Linked DNA regions of Labrenzia sp. VG12. Each later gene encodes a partner of the first gene's protein in a complex. Links are inferred from orthologs where the notes say so. Each region holds a gene or a part of one and is shown on either strand. Other genes may lie near its edges.

Region 1 (14,914 bases):
AGGATCGTCACGGAACTGGGGTACGCTCCACACGACGATATCTTCCAGACAGGCGGCAAGGCGAGTTTCGCTGTCCCGGGAAAAGACGATGTCGACCGTGTTCTGGAAAGCCTGCGTAGAGCGGGCATCGACTTCAGGTCGATCTACTCCGGCAGGAGCGACCTCGACATTCTGGCACCGGGCGCTGGCAAGGACGTCGCCATGCGCTATCTGGCTGATCAGCTCGGCATTCCGGTTGAACTGACGGTGGCGGCAGGCGATTCCGGCAATGATCTTGCGCTGTTCGAAGCTGCCGGCAAGGCCATTGCGGTTGGCAATGCGCGGCGCGAACTGCTCTCGAGTCTGCCGAAAGACAAGACCTATCTGGCAAAGGCGCATCACGCCGCCGGAGTTGAAGAAGGGCTGACTGCACTCGGCATTCTGCCCTAATTCGCCAAGAGATGACCAAACCCGCCGGCAACGGGCGGGAGACATCGAGCCAAACAAGACTGCCTGGGAAGACGGAGATCAACGCTCACAGGAAAGGTTGACTGGCATGACCAAACAGAACATCGGATCGCTCTTGATGATCTCGCTGCACGGCTATGTGGCGGGGTCGCCGGAGCTCGGCAAACCGGACACGGGTGGCCAGGTTGTCTTCGTGCTCGAACTGGCGAAGCGCTTTGCCCGGCTCGGCTATCGGGTCGATGTGCTGACCCGGCAGTTCGAGGATCAACCCGCAGAAGATGTCATCAACGAGAACCTTCGGGTGGTGCGGATTCCCTTTGGCGGCAAGGCATTCATCCGCAAGGAAGACATGCATGACTGGTACGGTGACTTCGTGACCAATGCACTTGCCATGATCCGCCATCGCAAGCTGGAATATGATGTCATCAACTCCCACTACTGGGATGCAGGTGTTGCGGGCCAGAAGATCGCCGAGGAACTGCAGGTTCCCCATATCCACACGCCGCATTCATTGGGCTGGTGGAAACAGCATGACATGGCCGGGGCGGGGGCCGAGGAAATGGCCGGGTATCGCTTCGAGGAGCGGATACAGAAGGAATTCGTGCTCTATCGCAATTGCGATCACGTCATCGCCACGACAGAGCAGCAAACAGACCTGATCGTTGAACACTACCAGATGCCGCGGGATCACATCACAATGATCCCGCCGGGCATCGACGAAGGCCGTTTCACGCCGGCGACACCGGACAATGTCGCCTCTGCGCGTCGCAAGCACGATTTTCGCGAGACGGACATCTATGTTGTCGGGCGTGCGGCCGAGAACAAGGGGTATGATCTGGTCATTGAGGCCCTGCCGAGCCTGTTGAAGCTGCAGCCGGATGCGCGGCTGGTGCTTGCTGCCGGGGCGAATTCGCAAAGTGACAAGGCGCTTCTGGCGCAGTGGAAGCAGGTCGCTGCAGAAAAGGGCGTCTCGGACGCGATCAGCTGGCGTGGCTATGTGGCGGATGAAGATCTGGCAGACTATTACCGCGGTCCGGGGATCTTTGCGCTGCCATCGCGCTATGAACCCTTCGGCATGACGGCCGTGGAGGCCATGGCCTGCGGCACGCCCACGGTCGTGACCATCCACGGGGGCCTGTTCGAGCAGATCGAGTTTGGCCGCCATGCCCTGGTTGCCGATCCGAAGCGCCCGGACGAGTTCGCTGCCATGCTGAACATGCCGATGCAATACTCATGGCTGCGTGAGAAGCTTTCCGTTGAAGGAGCCCGCTTCGCCCGGCGTGTCTTCGGCTGGACGGGGATCGCCCGCCGGACGTTGCAAGTGTTCGAGCACTTCAAGGGCCGCTACGATGATCTCAGGACCGATGACATCATGCTGGGGTAGAAGACACGGGCGAGCGTTCAGATGTCATTGGGCTCAGGGGAAACCTGTTCTGTCCCGAAACCGTATTCTTCGACCCGTATGGGGGACCTTCTTCGACAGATCGAAGGGCTGGTTCAGCTTGCGTTCAGGTGGAATTGAATACACCTTGCACAAGACTTCGTGAGCAGAACCGGAATCACCATCGTGAAACAGATTGTCGCCTTTTTCGTATTGATCTTTGCCCTGATCACGCCCGCCCAGGCTGCATGCCTGTCGCAGGGAGAAGCCCAGCAGGTTGTGGCAAGCGGCAAGGCGGCGACATTTGGCGCCGTGCGCGGCCGCGTCAAGGGGGAGGTCCTCAAGGCTCAACTGTGCCAGCAGGGAGGCGGTTACGTCTACGTGGTTTCGGTCAAGAATGGTAGCAAGGTGACAACTGTCACAGTCAATGCCAGCAGATAACCTGTAAGGACGTCAGGTACCCGCTCATCCGTCGGAAGATCTCCGGTTTCAGCCCAGTTCATTGAAAAGTTTGACCTTATGCGCATCCTTGTTGTTGAAGACGATACCGACCTGAACCGCCAGCTTGTCACCGCGCTCGAAGAGGCGGGCTACGTGGTCGACAGTGCGACGGACGGCGAAGACGGCCATTTCCTGGGGGATACCGAACCCTATGACGCGGTCGTCCTCGATCTCGGCCTGCCGACGCTGGACGGTCTGTCGGTTCTGGAGAACTGGCGCCGGGACGGACGCACGATGCCGGTTCTCATTCTGACGGCGCGTGACCGCTGGTCGGACAAGGTCGCCGGCATCGATGCCGGTGCTGACGATTATGTCGCCAAGCCGTTTCACATGGAAGAGATCCTGGCGCGGGTGCGCGCCCTTGTCCGGCGTGCTGCTGGCCATGCGTCCAACGAACTCACTTGCGGGCCGGTTCGCCTTGACTTGCGGGCCGGCAAGGTCACCGTTGACGGCAGTTCCGTGAAGCTGACCTCGCATGAGTATCGGCTGCTGTCCTACCTCTTGCACCACCAGGGCAAGGTGATCTCCAGAACCGAGCTGACCGAGCATCTGTACGACCAGGATTTCGACCGTGATTCCAACACGGTGGAGGTGTTTGTCGGGCGGCTGCGCAAGAAGATCGGCTCCGACATGATCGAAACCATTCGCGGCCTCGGCTATCGCCTCGGAGCGGCGAGTGACGACTGACCCTACAGGAGAAGACGCGAACCGGACGGCAGCCCGGCCGCAGCGGTCACTTGCCACCCGTCTGGTCGTCGTGGCCGCGGTCTGGTCCATCATCGCCCTGGCCCTGGCCGGTGTGTTCCTGGTGAGCCTTTATCAGCGCTCGAGCGAGCGGGCGTTCGATGCCCAGCTCGACGTGCATATCAAGGCCCTCATTGCGGAGATGCTCGAAACCGACACGACGTTTGTAAAGGGTGTCGCCAAGACGACCGTCACGGAACCTACCTATCGTGGTGATCCGCGCTTCTCCTTGCCACTGTCAGGCTGGTACTGGACGGTTCGGGAAGGCGACAGCCAGGCCATTCTTTATGCCTCCGATTCACTTGTCGGCGATCCGTTGAACACACCGGCCATGGGCGAAGCGGAGGAAAGCGCAGGCTTTATTGCCGGGCCGACCGGAGATGAAATCCGTGTCCTGCAACAAAAGATTTCGATCGAGGAAACGCCCTATGTCATTGCGGTTGGTGCAGCGACGGCCGGGTTCTGGGCAGACATTTCCGAATTCGCCCGCCTCGTTACCCTGACCTTGTGCCTTGTCGGTCTCGGCCTGATCCTGGCAATCTTCTTTCAGGTCAAGGTCGGGCTGCGGCCACTGTTTCGCCTGAAGGCGTCGCTTGCGGCCGTGCGCCAGGGCGACGCTGACAAGATTGACGAGGCGCTGCCGCGGGAAATCGCACCCTTGGCTGTGGAGTTGAACGCCCTGATTGTCTCCAACAGGGAAATTGTCGAACGTGCCAGGACCCATGTCGGCAATCTGGCCCACGGTCTGAAGACGCCGCTCTCCGTGATTTCGAACGAGGCACGCGCCTCCGGAGGCCCCCTGGCGGAAAAGGTCTCCGAACAGGCAACGATCATGTCGACCCAGATCCAGCATCACCTGGAACGCGCACGCATGGCTGCACAGCGCCGGGTCATCGGGGTGTCCTGCGACACCGAGCCGGTTCTCGCCCGGCTGATTCGCGCCATGGGCAAGATCTATCGCGACAAGGGCATCGAGCCGGAGTTTCACCAGGCAACCTCCATCCGGTTTCGAGGCGAAGCCCAGGATCTTGAAGAGATGAGCGGCAATCTCATCGACAATGCCTGCAAATGGGCTGCCTCCCGGGTCCGTGTTCGGGTCGCTGCACTGGACGATCCCGCCACCAACCGGGACATGTTCGAGATCATTGTTGAAGACGACGGACCGGGACTGACCCCCGACCAGCGTGCCGAAGCCGTGAAACGCGGCCGCCGCCTTGATGAAACCGTCCCTGGTACCGGGCTGGGCCTGTCGATCGTGGCCGATCTGGCGGCGCTCTATGGCGGCAGTTTCACGCTTGACGGATCGGACCTGGGTGGATTGAAGGCCCGCCTGGTGCTTCCGGCCTTGCGCAGGGAATAGGGGATGGGAAATGGATCACGGGAGCGTCTGTTGACCGGACTGTGATAGAATGTGACGCAGATCACAGGAATAAAGGCTAGGTTGTGGCCAAGTTCGGCCACAAATTGAAAATATCACTGATTCACCCACCGGCATCGCCGGTCCAAACACCCATTGGGAGCTGTTCAGCATGCCATTGCGCGGTGCCACATGTGTTGCTCTTGCCACGATCCTTGCCGGTTGTTCGATGACATCCGGTTCGAGGGATGCGGGCGGCTGGGGATCCTTTTTTGGCGACCCCAATGCAAATGTGTCCGGAACCGAAGCGAACACAGCGATATCGGTGCTTGTGAACAACGAGTTCGGCGACGCGCTGGACCCTTCGGACCGCAAGGCTGCCGAAGCGGCACAGGACCGGGCGCTGCGTGCACGGGGTGTCGGTGTGTCCGTCGCCTGGCAGAACGAGCGCACCGGGCGCAGCGGGCAGGTCAGGCCGGGGCCGGTCTATTTTGTCAATGACACCAGCTGCCGAGAATTTACCCATGAAATGGTGCTGAACGGCCGGGTCCTCAAGGCGCGGGGCGCCGCTTGCGAAACAGAACGTGGCAACTGGCAAGTGATTGGCTGAGCAGACGCCTGATCATTCAAAGGTCATTCAAATCTCTGCATTTTTTCTCAACACTTGTTTAAGTGTTACAGCGTTAATATTGCCGGGTTATCGATCGCGATGTTGACGCTGTGAATGACCTATTCGGACCAGCTTGAAACAAAACTGAAGAACTACCTGAGCAGCCTGAGCCCAAAAGCGGTTGAGGCCCTGGTTCGTAACCTTGAGCGGGCAAAGGTTCAAAAGGACGCCGACCCGCATATTCAGCTGATCCTGTCGGCGGCCGTCACCCTGTTGCGCAAGCCGCAGCCGGTCACACCCGATTTGCCGGGTGGGGACCAGCGGCGCGGCCAGATCCAGCGCATGTTCTTTGCGCCGCTCGACGATTTCCTCATCAACGAAATGCTGCCTCACCGCCAGGAAGGGCGCATTTACCGCGGTATGCTCGACCGTGTCTGGAAATGGCTCGGCAGGGACGTCATGGCTGCCGATGTGCGCATCGTTCTCGAGCAGGCCGGCAACGCCTCTGTCAGCGGTGAGCGCATCGACGCGCTGGTTCAGGCCCTGCGGACGCGCGCAGTGGAAGCCATTGGCGAAAAGCTGCATCGGGCCGAAGTCTCGGAAAAGGAACATCGCCGGATTGCCGCCGAGCTGGGTGGAGCCCGCGGCATGGCGGAGCTGAAGGACATTCAGAAGATCTTCGCGGCGGAACGCTGGCTGGTGCCGTTTCTGCAGACCATTCCGGAGCGGATCAACGAACACAGGCTGAAACGGGACACGGATGTCCTGCGTCTGGTCGACAAGTGTTCGACACGCTTTCCAGACCATGTCCCTGTCGTCGCCGCTGCTCTTGTGGAACGTGCCGACGCGCCGTCGGCCCTGTGTGCCTTTGCCGGTCGTCTCAACGGCGACAGCGACCCGAAAGCCATCGCGAACTCGCAATTCGCGCCGTTCGTCGATGTGGTAATGAGTGAAGCGGAGCGGTTGCAGATCCTTGCGCTGGAACATCGCAATCACAATCCGGATCCGGTTGCCTTTTCCCAGGCCCTGTCGGAATACCACCTGCTTGTCAGGGGCGTGGAACGCGACATGGATCTGTCGGTCACCGGCAAGTGGCACAAGCAGCTTGCGGAGACCAAGCGCAGCATTTCTAATGTTGTCACGCGTGAGCTCAACAGTGCGCATGGCAGCGTTCGCCGGGCCCTGCAAGTGCCGAAGTTCGACAAGAACGGTACGCTTCAGAAAGATCAGGTCGCAATTGACGACGCGGTCAGAGCCCTGCGGGTGGTCACAATGGTGCGCAATGCTTCCGAGACCTTCGCGGTGAACGAGATCGGCAAGCGGACGCGTCAGGCCGTTGAACAGACACTCGAAATCCTGACACGTTCGCTGATCACGGATATCGGCAAGGCCCGCGGACCGCAGATGGAGGCCCAGATGGCCGCCGCGGACGTCGCGATTCTGTTGTCTGAAATCTATTTCGGCGATGAATATGCGGCCCAGCTTCGCAGAAGCCGGCAGTCGGCAGTGTCCAAGGCCAACAAGGGGGCCGCGGAAACAGTTTCCAATCCGGAACGCAAACTGGTGGCGAACGCCCTCGGGCGCCGTTAGGGCGGACAAACGCAGCCGCGACCGCCGGTCACATCATAGCCTTCTTGCTTTTGCCGTCATTGAGCGTTCTATAGTGCGCTCATGGTATTTTGGATTCTGATAGCATGTCTGACGGCTCTGGCCGCCCTCTCGGTTCTGGTGCCGCTGGCGCGGAGCGGCCGCCAGCACACTGCCGAGGCAGCAAAGGCGGACGAGGCGGTCTATCGCGACCAGCTGAACGCCATCGAAACGGAACTTGAGCGCGGCTTCATTGATGCCGAGACTGCGGAAGCTGCGCGAACCGAAACAGCCCGTCGGCTTTTGGCTGCAAACCAGCGCGCGGCAGACGAACCCCGGCAATCTCATCAAGGTGCACGCCTGAGAGCGGCACAGGGCGTGGCGCTCCTTGTTCTCCCGGTTGCCGCCTGTGGCCTGTATCTGTTTCTCGGTTCTCCCGGCGAGCCCGACCAGCCGCTGCAGGCGCGTTTGTCCGCTCCTGCGGAAGGCCAGTCAGTCGACGTGCTGGTGGCGCGCGTTGAAAGACATCTTGCGAACGATCCGGAAGACGGCCAGGGATGGGCTGTCATTGCGCCCGTTTACCTCAGGCGCGGACAACCGGAAGCGTCGGCAAATGCCTATGCCAACGCATTGCGTCTGCTGGGACCCCGGCAGGACTGGCTGACCGACATGGGCGAGGCGATCACGATTGCGAACCGCGGTCTGGTGACTGCGGACGCGCGCCGGGCGTTTGAACAGGCTGTGGAGCTCGAGCCAACCGCTGTGAAACCCCGCTTCTTCCTTGCCATTGCGCTTGGCCAGGAAGGCCGCAAGGAAGACGCTGTGGCGGCCTGGCAGGCCTTGCTCGAGGGCGCGGATGAAACGGAAATCTGGGTGCCGGCAGCGCGCCAGGAACTGGCTGCACTCACCTGGCAGGGACCGGAAGGGGAGAGCCGACCTGGCTCTTCGCGGGAAGACATCGCCGCGGCCGGCGACATGACAGCGGAAGACCGCCAGGCCATGATCATGAACATGGTCGATGGTCTTGCGTCGCGTCTCGACAGTGACGGCGGCTCAGTGGAGGAATGGAACCGCCTGATCAACGCCTATATGGTGTTGGGCAACAAGCCGGAAGCCGAAGCGGCCCTTGCGAAGGCTCTAGCAGCCTACAAAGAAAGCCCGGAGCAATTGTCGGTGATCAAGGACGCGGCTGGTCAGCTCGGGTTATCTGGCTCTTGAAGACGAGCCGGACGGGTGCAAGTACCGGGGCGTCAGGATTGAATTTCGGACGGTTTGAAAAATGACACGCAAGCAAAGACGTTTGACACTTATCGGGTCTGCCGGTGCGGTTCTGGCGGTTGCGCTGGGCCTGATCCTGTTTGCCCTCAATGATCAGATCGTGTTTTTCCAGAGCCCCACCGATATCACGCAACAGGCGATCCCTGATGGCCAGCGGATCCGGCTTGGCGGGCTGGTCGAGGAAGGGTCGGTCGTGCGTTCGGACAATGCGGAAGTTCGGTTTCGGGTCACGGACACCGCCAACGCAGTGGCCGTCACCTACAAGGGCATCCTTCCGGACCTGTTCCGCGAGGGGCAGGGCGTTGTAACCGAGGGCATCATCGGGCCTGATGGGGTGTTTGTCGCCGACAGCGTCCTTGCCAAGCACGACGAAAACTACATGCCCAAGGAAGTTGCCGAAGCGCTCAAGGATCAAGGGCACTGGCAGGGCGGCGAAGAGACCGCTAATTAAGGCTTTAGACTGCTTGCAGGGGAATTGAGGGACGCGCATGATTGTCGAGTTCGGTCACTACGCTCTGGTGCTGGCATTTGCCCTGGCGCTGGTCCAGTCCGTTCTGCCCCTTTGGGGCGCGTTGTCGAAGGACGACCGGCTGATGGCGATCGCGCCACCTGTCTCCGTGACAATGTTCTTCCTTGTGCTTCTGTCCTTCGTCGCGCTGACGGCCGCTTATCTCAATTCCGACTTTTCGGTCCAGAATGTGGTTGAGAACTCGCATTCGGCAAAGCCGCTCATCTACAAGTTTACCGGCGTTTGGGGAAACCACGAAGGCTCGATGCTGCTCTGGGTGCTCATCCTGGTCTTCTTCGCGGCACTGGTCGGCGCCTTCGGTCGCAACTTGCCTGCAGATCTCAGGGCGGTGACCTTGTCTGTGCAGGCCTGGGTCACGGCCGGCTTCCTCCTGTTCCTGCTGGCCACTTCGAACCCGTTCAACCGGATTGCCAATCCGCCGCTTGAGGGGGCGGACCTCAATCCGATCCTGCAGGACATCGGCCTCGCGATCCATCCGCCGTTGCTCTATGTCGGCTATGTCGGCTTTTCGATCACATTCTCCTTTGCGGTGGCGGCGCTTATTCTGGGGCGCATTGATGCCGCCTGGGCGCGGTGGGTCCGGCCGTGGACGTTGCTCGCCTGGTGTTTCCTGACCCTCGGCATCGCCATGGGCTCCTACTGGGCCTATTACGAACTCGGCTGGGGTGGCTGGTGGTTCTGGGATCCGGTTGAAAACGCCAGCTTCATGCCCTGGCTTTCCGGCACCGCACTTCTCCATTCGGCGATCGTCATGGAAAAACGCGAAGCACTCAAGGTCTGGACCGTGCTTCTGGCGATTTTCACCTTCTCGCTGTCGCTGCTCGGCACGTTCCTCGTGCGCTCCGGTGTCCTGACTTCCGTGCATGCCTTTGCCACCGATCCGGCGCGCGGTGTGTTCATCCTGGCGTTGCTCTGCCTCTTCATCGGCGGGTCCCTGTCGCTTTACGCCTGGCGGGCACCGCTTCTCAAGCAGGGGGGGCTGTTTGCGCCGATCAGCCGTGAAGGCGGCCTGGTCCTGAACAACCTGTTTCTGACGGCGGCCTGCGCAGCGGTTTTTGTCGGCACGCTCTATCCGCTTGTGCTCGATGCCATCACCGGAGAAAAAATCTCGGTCGGTGCGCCGTTCTTCAATCTGACTTTCGGTCCGCTGATGGTGCCGCTTCTGCTGGCCATCCCCTTCGGGCCGGTGCTGTCCTGGAAACGCGGTGATCTGGCAGCTGCCTGCCAACGGCTCTACGCGGCCTTAGGTCTTGCGCTCGTGATGACGCTGGTTGCCTTCTGGGCCTGGGGGCTCGACATGGTGCTCGCGCCGCTGGGTGTCGGTCTGGGTGTCTGGGTCATGGCGGGTGCCGTTTCGGAGATCATCACTCGCGTCAAGTTCTTCGAGATCGGTCCGAAGCGCGGGGTCGCCCGGCTGGTCGGTCTGCCAGGCTCCGCCTGGGGCACGGCTGTCGCCCATTTCGGTGTTGGAGTCACCGTGCTCGGCATTGTCACCGCTTCGGCCTTCCAGGAAGAGCAGGTGCTGACGATGCGCCCGGGCGAAACGGTTAAGGTGGCGGGCTACCAGTTCACCTTCGACGGTGCAGCGCCGAGGCGAGGGCCGAACTACACCGAAGAGGTCGGCCATTTCACCATCCGGCAGGGCGGAACGGTGGTCGCGGAACTCGATCCGTCCAAGCGCGTCTACACGGCGCGGCAGATGCCGACCACGGAAGCCGGCATTCACACGGTCGGGTTCTCTCAGCTCTACCTGTCTCTGGGCGAGAGCCGGGGAGACGGCGCTGTAGACGTGCGGGTCTACTACAAGCCCCTGATCACCCTCATCTGGATCGGCTGCGTGATCATGTCGCTTGGCGCGGTTTTCTCCATGGCCGACCGGCGTTTGAGGATCGGGGCGCCGAAACCGGCGCGCAAGCGGCAGGCATCGCCGGCAGCCGCGGAGTAGACCATGTTCCGTTCTTTCCTTTCCTGTCTGATCCTTGCGTTTGGCCTGGTTGCGTCACCCGCACTGGCGGTGGCCCCGGACGAAATTCTGGATGATCCGGCACTTGAAGCACGTGCCAGGGCATTGTCGGCCGAGTTGCGCTGCATGGTCTGCCAGAACCAGTCGATCGACGACAGCGATGCGCCTCTGGCCAAGGATCTGCGGGTCCTTGTGCGTGAACGGCTCGTGGCTGGTGACAGCGATGGCCAGGTGATCGACTACCTCGTGTCGCGGTACGGCGAATTCGTGCTGCTCAAACCGAGATTTGCCTGGCATACGCTGGTGCTTTGGGCCGCAGGGCCACTGGCACTGATTGCGGGATTGATAGCCATTTTCATGGCGCTGCGCGGACGCTCGGCCCGCCTGGCAGGGGCGCAGTCGGAACCGGTGGCAAAACTTTCCGAGGAAGAAGAACACCGCTTGCAGGCCCTTCTGGACAAGGACGACTGACGCCAGCACCTTGCTCTGGCTTCGTCCACGAGCTGTGGTCACAGTGTTCACACCAAGGCGTGACTTGCATGACTTGCCCTCATGCTTACCTCTGGCCAAGCAGAAGCTGGAGGGATTGAAGATGGCAAATCGCCCGCAGAAACTGGAATTCGATGGCGCTCACGGCGCCAGGCTCGCAGCCCGGCTGGATCTTCCGGCCGGCAAGGTCCGGGCCTTCGCACTCTTTGCGCACTGTTTCACCTGTTCCAAGGACATCCCGGCGGCAAGGCACATCGCCGGTGCGCTGGCCGCAGAAGGCATAGCGGTCTTGAGGTTCGATTTCACCGGCCTCGGCGGCAGTGGTGGTGATTTTTCGTCCACCGGCTTTTCCTCCAATGTGGAAGACCTGAAGCGGGCCGCGGACTTCCTGCGGCAGAACTTCCAGGCGCCACAGCTGCTGATCGGACATTCCCTCGGCGGTGCCGCAGTCCTGTCTGTAGCAAGCGAGATCCCGGAAGCGCGCGCCGTTGTCACGATTGGCGCACCGTCCGACGCCGATCATGTGATCCATAACTTCAAGGGAGCCGAGGACGCGATCCGTCGCGACGGGGCTGGCGAAGTCGACCTGGCCGGTCGCTCCTTCACCATTCGCAAGGAATTCCTGGACGATCTGGAACAGCAGTCGGTTCGTGACAAGGTTGCCCGTCTTGGCAAGGCTCTTCTGGTCATGCATGCGCCGCTGGATGATACGGTCGGGATCGACAACGCGACCAATATCTTCGTCGCGGCCAAACATCCGAAAAGTTTCGTGTCCCTGGACAAGGCCGATCACCTTCTGTCGCGAGGTGTGGATGCCGCCTATGCAGCCCGCGTGATCGCCGGCTGGGCAAGCGGATACCTGGATGAAGAAGCGTCAGGAGGAGACAAAGCGGAAAAGGCAGGCGTCGATGTTGTCGAGACGGGGCAGGGGAAATTCCAGGCGATGGTCGCCTGCGGTGGGCACCGGTTGCTTGCGGATGAACCAGTGGATTATGGCGGCCTCGATAGTGGCTTGTCGCCCTACGGTTTCCTGTCGGCAGCGCTTGGGGCCTGTACGGTCATGACCTTGCGCATGTATGCGGACCGGAAAGGGCTTCAGGTCGACCGGATCGGCACGCAGGTCCTGCATGGCAAGGTTCATGCCGCCGATTGCACGGACGAATTGAAGGAAAAGGGTGGACGGATAGACCGGTTCGAGCGGCTGATCACGCTGGAGGGGGATCTTGACGAGGCCACAAGAACCCGGATGCTGGAAATCGCTGACAAATGTCCGGTGCACAGGACGCTTGAGACCGGTGCCGCCGTTGTGACGCGGGAAGTAGGCCCGGCCACCTGAAGACTGAAAGCAGGCGGTCTCAGGCCGCCTGGGTTTCCAGGGTCTGCAGACGGATCTTCATGAAGGAGAGCAGGCGACGTGCGTCCCGGTCCGACAGGGACTGGTAATCGTTGGCCCAGTTCTCGGCGGTTGATTGCGGCTGCTTGTTGTGCATGGCGCGCGCCTTGCAAAGGGCATGATAGTCGCTGTTTTCAACGCCCATGGCACGGCACAGGACGGCAACACCGGTGGAATCGTATCGGACCATGACATTGGTCACGTATTTCTGTTCAAGGCCGGCCATCTCTGATAGGAGGAAACAGATGTCAAACAGGTTGTTGGAAAGGGCCAGCTGGGTAATCGCCTTGCCGAGCGTACGCTGACCGGCCCGGATTTCCTTCAACGTCGCCTTGGCGTTGATCCGGGTGGCCTTGCGCTCCAGCTTGGAACTGGCAACAACCTTGCTGGCCTTGTGGAACAGGTCGTTGATCAGGTCCTCATTGTCCTTGCGCATCTGGCGGATCTTGGCCTGCTGCTGGGACGGCATCTGCTCGATCAGCCTGTCATAGTCGGATTCGGTGACGTCGGCCCGTTCCATCATGGCGTCGCGGATCTTCTCGTCGCGCTCGGCCAGTTTGATCAGCAATCGTGACCCCCAATCCGAGATCTGGGCGCCGTCATTGGCTGCGACCGATTGCTTGACCGGGCTTTCTCCGCGCTCCAGCAACACGTCGGTGACATTGGATTCCAGATGCTTGCGTTTGGAAATGGCGAGCAGGTGTCCCTGGCCCATTGTCTTGGCAAGTCGCAGGATGTCCTCGGTCTTGAGAGCATTGGACGATGTCAGCATCGGCCGGGCGATATCGATCTCTTCCCGGGCCAGTTCATAAGCGACCTTGTTGGACGTGCTGTCGATCGGAGCGAGCTGCTCCGAGATCGTTTTTTTCTGCTCCGGCTCCATTGTCGGGAGCATGCCTTCCAGCACCGTGTTGAAGAGCGTGATCTCTTCCGTCTGGTAACTGTCGGCGCCGGTGACAAAAAGTTCTGTCACATGCTCCACCAGTTGATGACGTTTTTCCGGGGTGCTGTCCTGTGCAAGACTTAGAAGGTCATTGATCATTTGAGGCCGTCCGTTTTTGTATGCATAGACCTACCTCAGAGACAGTTTACAAGTGTCTAAAGCGCGATTGAAAAATTGGATTAATCTTGTAGAGTATTGATATAAATTACAGGTGTGGAAAGTTGGCTGGATAATTACTGGTAGTGGTTGCGGTTTTACTCTACCGGAATGCGGTTCTGGCTGGCCGAAAGCGGTCGTTCTTGAGTGTCGATGGCACCGGTTCTGGCAGGGAGTGTGGACAAGGCCCGGAAGGTCCGAAACTCAGGCCGCCTCTTCCTGTTTGGCCGCCTTGAGTTTCATCTTCATCAGCGCAAGGAGACGGCGGGCGTCGGTGTCGTCCAGCATGTGATAGTTTGTCAGCCACTTGCTGCCGGTGCTTTCGGGAAACTTCAGATGCTTGCAGCGTTCCTTGCAGATCGCCTGGAACTCCATCGCACCGATGCCCGATGCCCGGCATACCGTCGCGATGCCGGTTGAATCGTACCGAACCATCAGATTGTGAACGTATTTCATCTCCAGGCCGGAGAAGAAGGACAGCAACGCAACAACATCGAGGAGATTGTGTTCCAGTGCCAGCTGGTAGACGGCCTTGTTCAGGGTTGCCTTGCCCATGCGGATGCCCATGACCCAGGCCTTGGGGCTGATCTTGGAGGGACGTTTTTCCAGCTCTGTTCCAGCTGCAATCTCGCCGTCATCCTTGAACAGGTCTTCGATCAGTTCTTCATTCGATTTGCGCAGGTGCCGGATACGGTCGCCCAGCTGCTTGGGCATGTCCTTGACCAGGGATTCGAACACCGGCATCGTGATCTCGGCGCCCAGGTTCGCGGCTACCGCATGCTTGACTTCCGTTCCGCCACGCTTGATCAGGATGCTGCTGAGGTCCTTGCTGACGTGATCGCGTTTCGCCAGCGCGAGCAGGTAACCCTGATCCTTTGTTTCGGCGATTTTCTTGAGATCAGCCTCCGTCAGAGACTTCGAACGTTCGAGGATGGCTTGCGCGATCGGCAATTCGTCGCTCGCCATGGCGGCTGCCAACTTTGCGGAAGTGGCATCGACTTCGGCCAGCTCAGACGACATCTTCACCTTGGCCTCGTGGGCCAGGGAATCGTAGACGCCTTCGAGCATGTTGTTGAGAAGATGAGCTTCTTCGGACCCGGCATCGTCTGCGCGGGCAGTCAGCAGACCGGTGACGTGCTCCGCGAGCTCGTGCTTTTTTTCCGTCGAACTTTTCTTGGCAAGCTGAAGAAGAGAGTCGGTCATTGGGCTACCTTATTGCCCGGAGTTTCGCCAAATTTTCTTTACAACCGGTGAAAGATGGTTATCGGATTGTTGACACCACGGCATAGGCCCCGTGTTGACGTGTTTGCGTCCTTGCGTCATGTGACGGGCATGAGCGAGCTGCCAATCCTGTATTCCTTCCGCCGTTGTCCCTATGCCATTCGGGCCCGACTGGCCATTGCCGTGGCCGGTGAAGCCGTGGAACTGCGCGAGATCGTATTGCGGGACAAGGCTCCGGAATTTCTGGAAACGTCCCCCTCGGCGACGGTGCCCTGCCTGAAAACAGGCGATACCGTGCTCGATGAAAGTCTCGAC
Region 2 (15,128 bases), 3.7 Mb from region 1 along the record:
GTTCTATGTTTTCATGCCCGAGGAACTGGCAGGGGGCCGCGGCCCGGACGCCACGACAGACTCGATGCTCGATTCGATCTACGGCCACGACACCGGCTCAAGCGGTCTTGGTGCCTTTGCCACCTATCTGTTCTCGCACAATACCCGCATCGCGATCTTCGTCTTCGGCCTCGGTGTCTTTGCCTGCGCACCGGCAATCCTGCTGACCTTCTATAATGGCCTGATGCTCGGTGCCTTTGTCGCAGTCCATGTGGATCGCGGGCTCGGCCTCGACATTACCGGCTGGCTGTCCGTTCATGGCGTTACCGAACTGTCGGCCATCTGCATTGCCTGCGGCGGCGGGCTGCAGCTGGGCACGGCGCTGCTGTTTCCAGGCGAGCGAACGCGTGCAGAAGCGCTGCGCCTTGCCGGGCGGGACGCGGTCAAGCTGGCCCTGGTCGCAGCGCTCATGCTGCTTGTTGCCGCATTGCTGGAGGGCTTTGCCCGACAGCTGATCAACGACACCGGCACCCGGCTCGTGGTTGGCTGGGGCATTGGCGCACTCTGGCTGGCCTGGTTCACGCTTACCGGACGGGAGCGGACCTGATGCTGCGCCGCTGGAAAGAACGACGACGGGCCCGGCCGTCTCCCGACACGCTGATGCCTCCGGAAGGGGTGGCGCTGAACCTGCCCATCGCCGGCCTCGGTGTGCGCTTTGCGGCCCAGCTCACGGATATCATCATCACCACCATCGCAGCTGTCTGCCTTGTGGTGCTTCTGCTGGTCGTCAATCTCACCAGCCCGCAGACCCTGATGGCGGTTGGCGCCCTGCTGTTTTTCCTGATCCGGGTGCCCTACTACATCTGCGCGGAACTGGCCTGGAACGGCCAGACGCTTGGCAAGCGCCTGATGAAGATCAAGGTCGTCTCCCATGATGGCGGTCCGCTGACAGCCCATGCACTGGTGCTGCGCAATCTGATGAAAGAAGCCGAAATCTTTCTGCCCGGAACCTTGCTGCTGACCCTGAACGCGGCCACGCCACTGGAATCGCTAGCGTCTTTCGCCTGGGTAATGATGGCGCTGATGATCCCGCTCTTCAACCGGTACCGGCGCCGCCTTGGCGACATGATGGCTGGCACCCATGTGATCCATCTTCCGGTGCCCGTGCTGCTCAAGGATCTGGCAAGCGAGGCACCGCTGCCGATTGAAGGGCGCAAGAAGATCACCTTCCTGGCGCACCAGCTCGACCACTACGGCGCCTATGAACTGCAGACGCTCGAAACCCTGCTGCGCGGCCAGAACACGCCGGCCGGGTCGGCATCTGCGAAGCAGAGGCAGGCGACCATCGAGGCAATTGTCGAAAAGATCCGCAAGAAGATCGGCTACGCGGATCCTGTTCAGCCTGCAGATCGGCTTCGTTTCCTGCAGGCCTTCTACAACGCCCAGCGCGAACACCTGGAACAGCGCCAGCTTTTCGGCGACCGGCGCGAGAACAAGCACTATGCCAACGAGGACAAAGACGTGAACGTCTGAGCCAGAGGCGCTGAAAGTGTTATATTCCTTTCGCCCCTGCCTCCCTTTCTAAATGCACACATTTCAACTCATTTCGGAAACCACCCTTGAACGACGAAAACTCCACTGCCGAGATCAAGACCTCTCCCCCCGTAACGGACAACCGGCCACGACAGTCGCTCGGTGTCGGAGGCTTGATCACGGACACATTCGCGATCTTCTTTCGCCACTTCGTCATGATTTGTCTGATCGGTCTGGTGCCGATGATCCTGGGCCAGGTGCTGCCCGCGCTGGCACTTGGTCTTGCCAAGCAAAACCCGGAACCCCTTGGTCCAGGCACGATCTTCACGTCACTGTTCATGGGGTTTCTTCTGTAATGCGTCTATGCCCTGACCACGGCAATTCTGGTCCAGCTCACCTACAACGAACAGCTTGGCCATAGGATCAGGGTGAGGCAATACATCCGTCCCGCGTTTCGGGCCCTTTTTCCGATTCTGGTCCTGAGCGTTTCAGTCTTCCTGATCCTGTTCGCCTCGCAGTTTCTTTTGATGTTGCTGTCCGCAGCCACCCCCTATCTGCTGGTTGTCGGCCTGCCGTTTCATCTGGGCTTCATTTTCTGGATCTGCGCCACCCTGTCGGTTTGTGCGCCTGTCATCCTTTTCGAGAGGGCCGGCTTGCGGGCCTTCTTCCGGAGCATGGAACTGACGCGGAACTACCGCTGGCCGATCGTCGGCACGATAGTGTTGACCAGCATCTTCATCCTGATCCTCTATCTGGTCGTCGGAGCCCTCATCGCACTCCTGACCATGATGACCAGCCCACTGATCGGAGCGCTTCTGTTCGCGCTCCTGTCGACGTCGGGGACCAGCCTCCTGGCGATCATGGTGACACTCATCTATGCCCGCCTGAGAGAAATCAAGGAAGGTATCGGCCTGGATCAGGTCGCTGCCGTTTTTGACTGAATGTCGAAATGACGGGCGCGAAAACAAGCCCCATGGCAGGCCCGGGAAAGACGTAAAGCAGCGATTGGCAACCAAACGGAGTGATGCGAATGTCGGACAGCGCACTAGACCAACCAAGGCAGCCACTGGGCATCGGACCGCTGATCGCGGAAAGCTTCTCGATCCTGTTCCGCTACTTTGTCCCGATTGTCCTGATCGCCTTCGTTCCAAACCTGCTTGGCGTCCTGCTGTCCGGATATCTGGTCGGATTTGAAGTCGTAATAGGGCTTGAGGAAGTGGCAGCCGACGGCTCCGGCTCGCCCGGTCTGGAACTGCTGACATCGCTCGTGGACATGGTGGTCTATTCCATCACCACCGCCTTTCTCGTTCAGCTGGCCTATGACGCAAAACTTGGGCGGCCGATAAGAATTGCCCGCTATATCGGACCGGCACTGGGAGCCATCGTCCCCATCGTCATCCTCGGGTTTGCGGTCAGCGTCATGGTGGGGCTGGCTGCCATTGCCCTTCTGATCCCCGGATTGTGGGTCTATGCCGTGTTCTCTGTCATGGAACCGGCAGTCGTGATCGAACGACTGGGCTATGGCGGCCTTGGCCGCAGCGCGGAACTCACCAAAGAATACCGCTGGCCGATACTGGGCGCGCTTGTTCCCATCTTCATCTGCATGGCCCTGATCTTCGTCCTGGCCTTTTTCATCGTCGAGACGCTGGGATATCAGGGCAACCTGATTGTGTCGGTTATCCTGTTCTCGACCATCGCCGCAGTTGGAACCAGTCTCCTCAGCGTCTTTGTTTCGCTGCTGTATGCCCGCCTGCGTGAAATCAAGGAAGGCGTTGGCGTTGACGAGATCGCGTCAGTTTTTGACTGACCTCTCGCCCCCCCAAGCGCTCATCAGGAACAAGAGGCCTGACCCGTCATGCCGGATAACTCATCCATCAGGCAGTATTATCTCAACCGGCTCGATGACACTCAGGACGGTCAGAAGCCCGGCCCCAAGGTCCCTCTTGGCATCGGCAGGCTGATTGCCGACTGTTTTGCCATGCTGTTCCGGAAGTTGCCGATCGTGCTTGTCCTCAGCTTCTGGCCAAGCCTGCTGGGCGTGCTTCTGTCCGGCTCCCTGGTTGGCATCAGATACACGATCGGGTTTGAAGACGTGGCCTCTGGCACTGCAAGCGGGCCAATACTTCTCTCGGCCCTTGTCGATATCCTGGTTTATGCGGTGGTCACCGCATTGCTGGTTCGGCCTGTTCATGATGTGAAGTTCAACAGGCCGGTCCGCATCAGCCGGGACCTCGTGCCGGCGTTGAAAAGTGTTTTCCCGATCAGCCTCTTGATCCTCGCCCAGACGTTGATGGTGATGCTTGGCGGCCTGTTGGCGCTGTTCATCCCCGGTTCCGTCTTGTTTGGCATCATTGGCTTTGTGTTCATCGGGCTTTTCCTGATTGCCGTCATCTGGGCCTACGCCGCCTGGAGCGTCATGCCTGCCGCCGTTGTTGTGGAAGGGGCGGGCTTTCAGGGCCTCAGCCGCAGCGTCGCTCTCACCAAAGGCTATCGCTGGCCAATCGTCGCTGTGATTGCACCGGTCTGGATCTGCTCCGCCCTGGTCGTTCTGGCCACAGCCGCCTTGACCGGTCTCGTTGAGAGCATTGCGGGCCTGTCGGCAGCTGTCGTCCTGTTCGCGGTCGCGGATGCCATCGGCACGAGCCTTGTCGGCATCATCGTGTCGATCCTCTACATCCGCCTGCGCGAAATCAAAGAGGGTATCGGCGTTGATCGCGTCGCCGAAGTGTTCGACTGAACAATGCGCGACGTTACATATTTATAACCGACTGAAAGTCACTTCAGCACATTGCAGGAACCTGCAAGAAACAACAATGCACTGCTTGAGCCACACACCTATTAGACTTATGGTGTAGCCGCAAAAAACAAGAAAGCGCCGTTCCGGCGACCTCTAAACTGAACTTCAAAAACCTCTTTTCAAATTTTCTATACCAAACGGAGTAATCGAATGACGGATGCGACCACGGCCCAGCCAAAGGCCCCGCTCGGAGTTGGTTCGATCATCGGCGAAAGCTTTTCGATCCTCTTCGGACACATCCTGCAGATCGTTCTGATCGCCTTTGTCCCGACCTTGATCGGATTTCTAATCTCCGGACTGCTGACCGGATTCGACGTGGCGCTGGGTGTCCAGGAGCCCGATTTCAGCAATCCCGGCGCGGGTATCGGGACGGCTGTGACATTTGTCATCAACATGGTGGTTTACGCCATCACCACGGCCCTGCTTGTCCAGCTTGCCTATGACGCAAAACTGTCCCGTCCGATCCAGATCGGGCGTTACATCGGTCCCGCACTCAGCGCGGCCTTCCCGCTCGCCATATTGACACTTGTCGTCACGGTCCTGCTTGTGATCGGCTTCATGCTGCTGATCGTGCCGGGCCTTTGGGTCTATGCGGTATTCTCCGTGCTTGCACCGGCCATCGTCATTGAGCGTGTCGGTTTCGGCGGCATGGGCCGCAGTGCAAGGCTGACCAAGGAATATCGCTGGCCGATCGTGGGTGCGATCATTCTCGCGTTCCTGATCGTCATGATCCTTCAGATCATCGCCATGTTCGTGGTCGGACTGATCGCCCTGGCCGGTACTGTCGGAATGATCTTCGCGGTGCTGCTGATGGTTGTCATCTCGACCCTGGGCGCCGGTTTCCTAAGTATCCTGGTTTCCCTGCTCTACGCCCGCCTGCGTGAAATCAAGGAAGGCGTCAGCGTCGACCAGATCGCCTCCGTCTTCGACTGATCCGGACCGGCGAAGCCGAACTGGGGCTGACCCCGCTCTGAAAACACGATCCCCGCCTTGAGTCTTGACCAAGATTAAGGCGGGGATTTTTTCTTGCGTCATCAAGGGACCTGACCCTAACAAGAACAGTCCCTTGTCTCCCGGAGCAGTCCGCTGAAACTCATCGCCGAAAACCTGACCATCGACCGTGGCGGCCGCCGCGTGTTCCAGGATCTCTCATTCACGCTGGAAAGCGGCACGGCGCTGGTGGTCACCGGCGCCAACGGCATCGGCAAATCGTCTCTGCTGCGCACCCTTGCCGGCCTGGTGCCCCTCGCCGGTGGTACCTTGCGGATCGAAGGCGGTGAGGATGATCGGCCGGCGGAAGAGCACGCGCATTATTTCGGCCATCAGAATGCGGTCAAGGCCGCCCTCAGCGTCCTGGAGAACCTCGATTTCTGGAAGAGTTTCACCAGCCCGGTTCAGGCGGTCGGGTTTCAAGGCACCTCGATTCCGCCGGAACAGGCCCTGAAACTGCTGACCATCGGTCACACTGCCCGCCTGCCTGCGGGCTATCTCTCGGCCGGCCAGACGAGGCGATTGGCCCTTGCGCGGCTGCTGGTCACGGCACGGCCGGTCTGGCTGATGGACGAACCGACCTCCGCGCTCGACAAGGCGTCCGAAGCGGGCCTTTTGAAACTCATGAACCAGCATCTGGACGATGGCGGCATGATTGTAACGGCAACCCACACGGAACTGGCGCTTTCCCGAACCCGGGAACTGCATCTCCAGGCGGCTGAACCCGCACTCGATTCTGCCGGGGAGATCCTGGCATGACGTCCTGGAGCTTCGCCCTGTTTCAGCGCGACCTGCGCCTTTCCGTTCGCATCGGCGGCAGCGCACTGGTCGGCGTCCTGTTTTTCCTGGCCGTTGTGACCGTTATCCCGTTTGGCGTCGGCCCGGATCTCAATCTTCTGGCGCGCATCGGCCCCGCCATCCTGTGGATCGGCGCATTGCTGGCGACGCTGCTGGGGCTGGATCGCCTGTTCCAGGCGGACAGGGAAGACGGCACGCTCGACCTGATGCTGATGGCCGGACGGCCGCTGGAACTGCTGGTTCTGGTCAAGTGCCTCGCCCACTGGGTGGCGACCGGCCTGCCTTTGGTCATCGCGGCCCCGCTTCTGGGCATTTTCCTCAATCTCGACCCGGTGGCCATGGGCGCCGTCACGCTGACGCTGCTGGTCGGAACGCCTGCCCTCACCCTGATCGGGGCAATCGGCGCCTCCCTGACCGTGTCCCTGCGGCGCGGTGGCCTGCTTCTGGCGGTGCTGGTCGTGCCGCTGGCCATTCCGGTCCTGATTTTCGGCGTCAGCGCGACTGACGCCGCGCTGCATGACCCGGTTCCCTTCCTGACACCGTTCCTGATCCTGTGCGCCCTCAGCCTCGTCGCCGCCGTGATTGGCCCGTTGGCGTCTGCGACAGCGCTGCGTTTTTCCGCCGATTGAGAGACCTGCTGAAAGCCGCCCGTTCCCTTTCCAGCTACTGCCTGTCGCCGGTCGCAATGCGGATCGCCAGCAAGGCAAACACGCCTGCCAGAAGGTAGTTCGGCAGCTTGCGCAGCCGTGAGACCCGCCCGAGATGGACGCGAAAATGTCCCCCGAGAAGGACAACCGCTCCATTGACCAGAAGCCCGATCCCGTTCAACACGGAGGCCAGCACCAGCATCTGGAACGTGATGCCCCCCGAGGCCGGCGTCACAAACTGTGGAAACAGCGCAATCACGAACAAAGCCATCTTGGGATTGAGCAGGTTTGTGGCAAGGCCGTCGAAAACGATCCGTCGGCCCGAAAGCCGGGTCGGGCATGTCTCCCGGGTGCCTATGAGTGGCGCGGCACGCAGGGACTTGAGGGCCAGATAGAGCAAGTAGAAACATCCCGCCCATCGAACCGCCTCATATGCCGCCGGAACAGTTGCAAGGAGCTGTGACAGCCCGAGCGCAGCTGCAAGGGCATGACAATACGTTCCCAACACAATTCCAAGATAGGTCTGAAAACCCGCGGATCGCCCCTGGGTGATGCTTCTGGAAGCGATGAGCAGCATGTCCGGGCCCGGCGTGGCCGTAAGCACAAACGAGGCAAGGGCGAACAAGATAAGCGTGGAAAGGTCCGGCATGGTTAAATCCTTGAGATTGGAGCCGGAATCTCCGTTTATCAGTTTCCTCTGCCATTTCAAGCGCAAAGCGCTTCAAGGCCAATTGACCAAAAGCAATGCGCTGCTGTGTCACTCTGGTCCATTGAAGCGGACGCAGCTCTAGATTAGAACGGTTCCATGGCAATCTGGGATTATGCAAATCCGACGCGCTTCTTGAGGCTGGTGCAGGTGGTTCTGCCCTGGCTGATCGGCTTGTGCGTCCTCTCGTTCGCGGCCGGTCTTTACCTCGGCTTTTTCGTGGCGCCGGAAGACTATCAGCAAGGCGACACCGTCCGGATCATGTATATCCACGTACCGTCGGCCTGGCTGGCCATGATGTGCTACTCGGTCATGGCGATCGCATCTCTCGGCACTCTGGTCTGGAAACATCCGCTCGCCGACGTCTCGGCAAAATGCGCTGCACCGATCGGCGCTGCCTTTACCTTCATGGCGCTGGTGACCGGCTCGCTCTGGGGCAAACCCATGTGGGGCACCTACTGGGTCTGGGATGCGCGCCTGACCTCCGTGCTGGTGCTGCTGATCATGTATCTGGGCCTGATGACGCTGTGGCGCACCATGGACGACCAGATCAAGGCAGGAAAGGCGGCAGCCGTCTTGACCCTTGTCGGTGCGCTGAACCTTCCGATCATCAAGTTTTCGGTCGACTGGTGGAACACGCTGCACCAGCCTGCCAGCGTCGTCCGCATGGACGGCCCGACCATTCACCCGGACATTCTCTGGCCGCTTCTGATCATGGCCATTGCCTTCACGTTGCTGTTTTTCGTGCTGCACCTGATGGCCATGCGCAATGAAATCCTGAGGCGGCGGGTGCGCCGGCTGCGCCAGCACGCGGCAAGCGCCGCTCAACCCGGCACGGCAACCGCTGCCGCCCAGCCTGCGGAGTAACCCCATGGATCTTGGACCGCACGCCGGTTTCATCATCGCGTCCTATGGACTGTGCGCCCTGACGGTACTTGGTCTGATCGCGTGGGTGCGCATCGACAAGGCCCTGCAGGAAAAGGCCTTGAAGGAACTTGCCGAGCAGGGCGTCAGCCGTCCGCGGGAAGAAGAAAAGGGTGATCTGGCAACATGACCTCCCCCGATGCTGATGCCGGGCCCTCCACGGACGCCGCAGAAACACCGCCGAAACGCGGTTTCCCCGTTCTGGTCCTGCTGCCGCTTATCGTGTTCGCAGCACTGGCCGCCCTTTTCCTGTTCCAGCTGACCCTGGGAGGAGACCCGCAGAAAATTCCGTCTGCGCTGATCAACAAGCCGGCCCCGGAGTTTGTTTTGCCTCCGGTGGATGGTCTTGTCGAGAACGGCAGGCAAATGCCCGGCTTTGCCAGCTCGGACCTTGTCGGGAAGATATCGGTCGTGAATGTTTTTGCCTCCTGGTGCGTGCCCTGCCGCCAGGAACACCCGTTGCTGGAGGAACTGGCCAAGGTCGACGGCATCGAACTGGTCGGCATCAACTACAAGGACAAGCCGGAAAACGCGCACCGGTTTCTCGGCAGCCTGGGCAATCCCTATGACCGTATCGGCGCGGACACGATCGGCCGGACAGCGATCGAATGGGGTGTTTACGGCGTTCCGGAAACCTTCATTGTCGATGAGAAAGGCATGATCCGCTACAAGTTCATCGGACCGCTCAGCCCGTCCACCTATCAGGAAACCTTCCTGCCGGAACTCAGGAAAGTGATGGCTGGCGGCTGAAGACCACCGCCGGCTCACTCAATTGCCTGCAATTCTCACAATTCCGCGAAATTGCCGATAAATCGAAAAAGTCACCGGCTCGTGACTCGCGATTGACTGCCCCATTGCATATTTTAAGGGCAATCAAACGAGGGATTGAGCCAAATGGTGGGAATATTGTCCCGGAAAGCGTCGCGCGCTTTCCGAACCGGACTTGTCGTCATCGCCGGAATAGTCGCTGCCGCTACCACGTCGGGTGCTGCGGGCGCGCAGCCTGAAAAGGTCGTCGAGCTGTTTACCAGCCAGGGCTGTTCGTCCTGTCCACCTGCCGACCAGCTTGCCGAGCGGCTGGTCGAGCAGGAAAAAGACGTTCTGACCGTGCTCATGCCCGTCGATTACTGGGACTATCTCGGATGGAAGGACACGCTTGCCAGCCCGGTTTTCTCGCAACGCCAGCGTGCCTATGCCAACCGCCGCGGTGACCGCTCCGTCTACACGCCGCAAATGGTCATCAACGGTGAGGAACATGTCGTCGGCAGCCGGGAAACCGATGTGCGTGCGGCGCTTGCCCGCACCGATCCGTTCACGGCCAAGGTCAGTCTGAAGATCTCCGACATGGTGGTTCAGGCAACAGTGGACGGCGACCTGCCCCAAGGTGCCAAGATGGCAACCGTCTATTTCCTGCGCATCAAGGAAGAGGCGCTGGTCGACATCGGCCGCGGCGAGAATGCCGGTCGCAAGATCCGCTATGTCAACGTGGTCCAGCAAATGCAGCCCATGGGCATGTGGTCCGGCGGCGCGGAAACCTTCCGCATGCCGAAATCGAAGCTGATGCTGAAAGGCGACGCCCGCTGTGCGATCCTGGTCCAGATCGAAGACCCGGACGGGCCGGGCATGATTGTCGGTGCGGCCGTGATGGATTGGCAGAGCGGCTTCTGATGCCCTACCGGCCAGATTGGTTCCCTCTGGCCGGAAAAGCCCAGACCGCGCAAGGTGTGACCGAAACACAATTCCTCCCGATATTTCTGAGGCCAAGGCCCCGTAACGGCTTGCGGTCCCCGCAAAAACTGCTACCCCTTGCGCGGCTCGGCCAAAAGGCGGCGAGCCGCCCATAAAAGGACAGGGCGGCCGGATTGCCTTGGGCCGATCGCGTTCGCCGCTTTTCGCCGGTTCGGCCGGAAAGCAGATCCTCGGGGGACTGGCATGGACCTGCGCCGCAAGCTGCAAATTGCCTTTTTCAGCATTATCGTCGGCCTTGTGGTACTGGCCCTGAAAACGGGTGCCTATCTGCTGACGGGATCCGTGGCGCTTTATTCGGACGCACTGGAAACCACGGTCAACATTGCCTCCTCGACCGCCGCGCTTGCGGCTGTCTGGTTTGCTGCCAAGCCTGCGGACAGCAATCACCCCTATGGACATGACAAGGTCGAGTATTTCGCCGCCGTTCTCGTTGGCGTGATGATCGTGCTCGCGGCTCTCTCGATCTTCCGGGAGGCTTGGATCGGCTTCACGCAAGGCGAAAGCCCGGTCTATTCGTCCGAAGGCATCGCCATGAACGTGGTCGCTGCCCTGATCAACGCCGGCTGGGCCCGCTATCTGATGATCAGCGGCCGGAAGGCCAGGTCGCCGGCTCTCGTCGCCGATGGCAAGCACCTCTTGACGGATGTCGTCAGCTCCGTTGGCGTCCTGCTTGGTGTGGTGCTGGTGATGCTGACCGGCTGGAAGGTGCTTGATCCGGCGCTGGCGGTGCTCGTCGGCCTGACCGTTCTCTGGTCCGGCTGGGGGCTGGTCAAGGAATCTGTCGGCGGCCTGATGGATGAAGCCGCCTCCGGCGAGGTCCTTGAAAAGATCCGCGTCCTGATATCCGAACACGGCGAGGGTGCACTCGAAGCCCATGATCTTCGCACCCGCATCGCCGGCCGGTCGACCTTCGTCGATTTTCACCTCGTGGTTCCGGGCACCATGCCGGTCGAAGAGGCCCACGACATCTGTGACCGGATCGAGGAAGCCATTGCCGAAGATGTGCCCGGCGCGCGCATCACCATTCATGTGGAACCCGAACACAAGGCCAAGCATTCCGGAATTGTCGTGCTCTAGGAAACCCATGCCGAACCGTCAAACAGCAAACCACCAGGCAGCTAACTGATGCCCTCCTGGCAGCGATGGCAGGCCCAGCTGGCGGATCACCTGATCCTGATCTGCGGCGCGCTGTTCATGGTGGTGCCCGTCTGGATGCTGGTGGCGGCAACCACCCATCTTCCCGGTGCGCGACCCTTTCCCCGGCTGGATCCGGGCACCGGCGCACTGGAGAACTATTCGGGGTTTCTCACCAGCAGTGCCGGGTTTTCCGGTGACGTGACCGTGCTGGCAATGCTCTGGAACTCGTTTCTCCTCGGCACCGGTTTTGCAGCACTGAAGGTGCTGCTTTCGCTGCTGGCCGCCTATGCGCTGATCTATTTTCGTGTGCGCTTTGCCAGCGCGATCTTCGCGGTTCTGCTGTTGACACTGATGCTGCCGCTGGAATCCCGTTTTCTGCCGACATATGAGGTCGTGGCACAGCTTGGGCTGGTCAACAGCCGGTCAGGTCTGATCATGCCGCTGGTGGCCTCGGGGCTCGGCACGCTGTTCTTTCGCCAGTTTCTCCTGACAGTGCCGGACACGCTGCTGGAATCGGCAAGACTGGACGGTGCCGGCCCGTTCAAATTCCTGAAGGACATCCTGCTGCCACTCTCCGGCCCGACTGCGGCGGCCCTGTTCCTCGTCCTGTTCGTCAATGGCTGGAACCAGTATCTGTGGCCGGTCATCGTGACGACGGAAGAAAGCACCTACACGCTCGTTCGCGGCATGCAGTTTTTCGGCAATTCCAGCCTGCGCGGCCTGATGCTCGCCGTCATCGCCATGCTGCCCCCCGCACTTCTTGTCATCTTGTTTCAAAGACAAGTCGTTAAAGGTCTGTTTGACGGCTCACACTAAACTGCGCCTACCCCGGAAACGGGCGGCCTCAACCCCTTGGAAAGACAGACAAGCATGGCATTTGAAGCGATCCTGTTTGATTGCGACGGCGTTCTGGTCGATTCGGAAAAGATCTATGTCGATGTGGAACGCGAACATCTGGCACGGATCGGACTCACCTACGAGCTGGACGAATACATGGACCGTTTCCAGGGCCTTGGCAGCGATGATTTCTGGGCAGCCCTCGATGCGGATTACCGGGTTCTCGGAAAAGGGCCTCTACCGGAGAGTTTCGGGCCGGATCTCGATGCAGCGACGCTGGAACGCATCGACCGGGAACTGTCGGAAATCAGCGGCATCAAGCAGCTGCTGGAAGCGCATGACGGTCCGCGCGCCGTTGCCTCTTCCTCCCGGTTGCACCGCCTGATCCACAAGCTCAAGCATACGGGCCTGTTTGGGTTTTTCGACCCGCATATCTATTCCGGTGAACAGGTCACGAACGGCAAACCGGCCCCGGACCTGTTCCTCTTCGCCGCAAACAAACTCAGGGTGGACCCGGCAGCGACCCTCGTCATCGAGGACAGCGCCAATGGCGTGAAAGCCGGTCTGGCAGCGGGAATGACCGTCTGGGGTTTCGTCGGTGGCGGCCACAGCCACGACGGCCATGCGGAACAGCTCCATGCCGCAGGCGCCCATCGGGTTGTCGGCAGCCACGGCAATCTTTCTGAATTGCTCCGCGACCTCACGGCCGCCTGACCGCACAAAACGGGCGGCCCTGGAGCCGCCCGTTCAGCTTTCCAAAGTGCTTAGCGCCCCAGATCGTGTTCCGGATTGGCGCTGATCTTGTGGATCGAAAGATCCGCGCCCTGGCGCTCTTCTTCCGCGGACAGGCGCAGGCCCATGACGGCCTTCAGAACACCATAGACAACAAAGCCGGCTCCCAGTGCATAGCCGACGCCGATCACCGTACCGATGATCTGCGAGACCGGTGAAACGCCCCCCATGCCACCGAGGGCTTCCAGACCGAAGAAACCGGCGGCAATCGCTCCCCAGGCGCCGCAGATGCCGTGCAACGGCCAGACACCGAGAACATCGTCGATCTTCAACTTGTTCTGGCAGATCTCGAAGCCGATCACGAAGATCGCTCCGGCAACACCACCGACCAGCAGACTGCCGACCGGGTGCATGACATCGGAGCCTGCACAGACGGCCACCAGACCGGCCAGGGCACCGTTGTGAACAAAGCCGGGGTCGTTCCTGCCGACGACAAGCGCCACCAGAATGCCGCCAACCATGGCCATGAGCGAGTTGATGGCCACGAGGCCGGAGACGCTTTCCAGCGAGGCTGCTGTCATGACGTTGAAGCCGAACCAGCCGACACACAGCATCCAGGAACCGAGCGCCAGCCAGGGCAGAGACGAAGGCGGAATGCCGATCGGACGGCCATTTCGATCATAGCGGCCACGACGTGCCCCCAGAAGCAGCACGGCTGCGAGTGCGATCCAGCCGCCAACCGCGTGCACCACGACAGAGCCGGCAAAATCATGGAAACCTGCGCCGAAAGTGCTTTCAAGCCAGCCCTGGAAGCCGAAATTGCCGTTCCAGATCAGACCTTCAAACAGTGGGTAAACAATCCCGACCAGCGCGACCGTGGCCAGGCATTGCGGCCAGAATTTCATCCGCTCGGCAATTCCACCGGAGATGATGGCCGGAATGGCTGCAGCAAAGGTGGTCAGGAAGAAGAACTTGACCAGCGTCAGTCCCTGAAGCTCAAAACCTTGACCGCCACCGGACAGGGTTGCGGCATTCACCAGGAAGGTGGTTCCATAGGCGACCGCGTAGCCAACGAAGAAATAGGCAACGGTCGACAGGGCGAAATCCACCAGGATCTTCACCAGCGCGTTGACCTGGTTCTTTTGACGAACGGTACCGACTTCAAGAAAAGCAAAGCCGCCATGCATGGCGAACACGAGAATGGCCCCGACGAGGACAAAAAAGACGTCCCCGCCCACTCCTGTTTCATTCATATCTGACCCCCAGTTGGGCAAACTGCCCTTTGTTTATGCGTTTCGGGAGCCAATGCATTCAAACAGCATGCCAATTGGGCAACTGATCAAGAAAAGCGCAGAAAATCGCCGTTTTGTTGGGCGAATTCGCCAAGAGGGACTGCATTTCGACCCAGTCGAACGGTTAGACCTTGTTCAATTGTCTGTTTTTTGTGCAATCCCACGACAGGAGACAAACTTCTGTGGCGGACACAAAAAAGAGCCCGGGGTTGCCCCCGGGCTTTCCAAGTTTGCGGTCTGAGCCAATAGACCGCCTGGGAGATTTTTGTCCGCGTCTCCGATCAGAGACGCTGGGAACCGGTTCCGAATTCCGGGTAGGCTTCGACGCCGACCTCGACCTTGTCGAGACCGAGAGCCTCTTCCTCGTCGGAGACCCGGATGCCCACGGAAGCTTTCAGGGCGTACCAGACAACTGCGCTGGTGACCGTCGTGAACAGGCCGATGGAGATGATGCCGATCAGCTGCGACACGTAGGAAGCATCGGAGTTGGTCAGCGGCACGATCAGCGTGCCCCAGATACCTGCCAGCAGGTGGACCGGGATGGCACCGACAACGTCGTCGATCTTGAACTTGTCGAGCATCGGCACGGCGAAGACCACGATGGCGCCACCGACACCGCCGATGAAGACGGAAGCCCAGACGCTCGGCTGCAGCGGCTCGGCCGTGATGGCCACCAGGCCGGCCAGCGCGCCGTTCAGGGCCATGGTCACGTCGACCTTCTTGTAGAGAACCTGGGTCAGCAGGACGGCAACCACCACACCGGCAGCAGCGGCAAGGTTTGTGTTGGCAAAGATGCGCGAGATGTCGGAGACGTCACCGATGGAGCCCATGGCAAGCTGGGACGCACCATTGAAGCCGAACCAGCCGAGCCACAGGATGAAGGTACCCAGCGTTGCCAGCGGCATGGAAGACCCCGGGAACGGATGCACGGAACCGTCTGCACCGTATTTGCCTTTACGCGCACCGAGGATGATCGCACCGGTCAGGGCTGCCCAGCCGCCGACGGA

The links.
Region 2: the proteins of ccmE (region 1) and ccmB are in contact, whole or in part, in a solved structure (PDB 8CE8), measured with the Escherichia coli proteins. The link is inferred for Labrenzia sp. VG12 from one-to-one orthologs.

Annotation. Positions count from the first base shown.
Region 1 is NZ_CP022529.1:199,908-214,821, forward strand. What follows is about bases 6,849-9,631. They hold ccmE (cytochrome c maturation protein CcmE), read left to right. Parts: upstream 6,849-7,906; coding sequence 7,907-8,356; downstream 8,357-9,631. Other genes in these bases: ccmI (c-type cytochrome biogenesis protein CcmI), read left to right, coding at 6,849-7,845; CHH27_RS00930 (heme lyase CcmF/NrfE family subunit), read left to right, coding at 8,394-9,631. In the rest of the region: CHH27_RS00885 (HAD-IIB family hydrolase), read left to right, coding at 1-429; CHH27_RS00890 (glycosyltransferase), read left to right, coding at 536-1,831; CHH27_RS00895 (PepSY domain-containing protein), read left to right, coding at 1,991-2,269; CHH27_RS00900 (response regulator transcription factor), read left to right, coding at 2,348-3,016; CHH27_RS00905 (ATP-binding protein), read left to right, coding at 3,006-4,433; CHH27_RS00910 (RT0821/Lpp0805 family surface protein), read left to right, coding at 4,603-5,040; CHH27_RS00915 (hypothetical protein), read left to right, coding at 5,155-6,630; more of ccmI, read left to right, coding at 6,712-6,848; more of CHH27_RS00930, read left to right, coding at 9,632-10,379; CHH27_RS00935 (cytochrome c-type biogenesis protein), read left to right, coding at 10,383-10,868; CHH27_RS00940 (bifunctional alpha/beta hydrolase/OsmC family protein), read left to right, coding at 10,990-12,222; CHH27_RS00945 (DUF2336 domain-containing protein), read right to left, coding at 12,242-13,321; CHH27_RS00950 (DUF2336 domain-containing protein), read right to left, coding at 13,583-14,581; CHH27_RS00955 (glutathione S-transferase), read left to right, coding at 14,711-14,914. UniProt on the Escherichia coli protein: Heme chaperone required for the biogenesis of c-type cytochromes. Transiently binds heme delivered by CcmC and transfers the heme to apo-cytochromes in a process facilitated by CcmF and CcmH.
Region 2 is NZ_CP022529.1:3,945,000-3,960,127, forward strand. Bases 4,894-7,890 are described here. They hold ccmB (heme exporter protein CcmB), read left to right. Parts: upstream 4,894-6,054; coding sequence 6,055-6,726; downstream 6,727-7,890. Other genes in these bases: CHH27_RS18275 (hypothetical protein), read left to right, coding at 4,894-5,242; ccmA (heme ABC exporter ATP-binding protein CcmA), read left to right, coding at 5,405-6,058; CHH27_RS18290 (LysE family translocator), read right to left, coding at 6,761-7,393; CHH27_RS18295 (heme ABC transporter permease), read left to right, coding at 7,550-7,890. In the rest of the region: CHH27_RS18245 (stage II sporulation protein M), read left to right, coding at 1-586; CHH27_RS18250 (RDD family protein), read left to right, coding at 586-1,512; CHH27_RS18255 (hypothetical protein), read left to right, coding at 1,599-1,868; CHH27_RS18260 (hypothetical protein), read left to right, coding at 2,040-2,453; CHH27_RS18265 (hypothetical protein), read left to right, coding at 2,543-3,319; CHH27_RS18270 (hypothetical protein), read left to right, coding at 3,368-4,249; more of CHH27_RS18275, read left to right, coding at 4,460-4,893; more of CHH27_RS18295, read left to right, coding at 7,891-8,317; heme exporter protein CcmD, read left to right, coding at 8,322-8,504; CHH27_RS18305 (DsbE family thiol:disulfide interchange protein), read left to right, coding at 8,501-9,124; CHH27_RS18310 (thioredoxin family protein), read left to right, coding at 9,272-10,042; CHH27_RS18315 (cation diffusion facilitator family transporter), read left to right, coding at 10,361-11,200; CHH27_RS18320 (carbohydrate ABC transporter permease), read left to right, coding at 11,249-12,076; CHH27_RS18325 (HAD family phosphatase), read left to right, coding at 12,131-12,811; CHH27_RS18330 (ammonium transporter), read right to left, coding at 12,862-14,082; CHH27_RS18335 (ammonium transporter), read right to left, coding at 14,403-15,128. UniProt on the Escherichia coli protein: Required for the export of heme to the periplasm for the biogenesis of c-type cytochromes.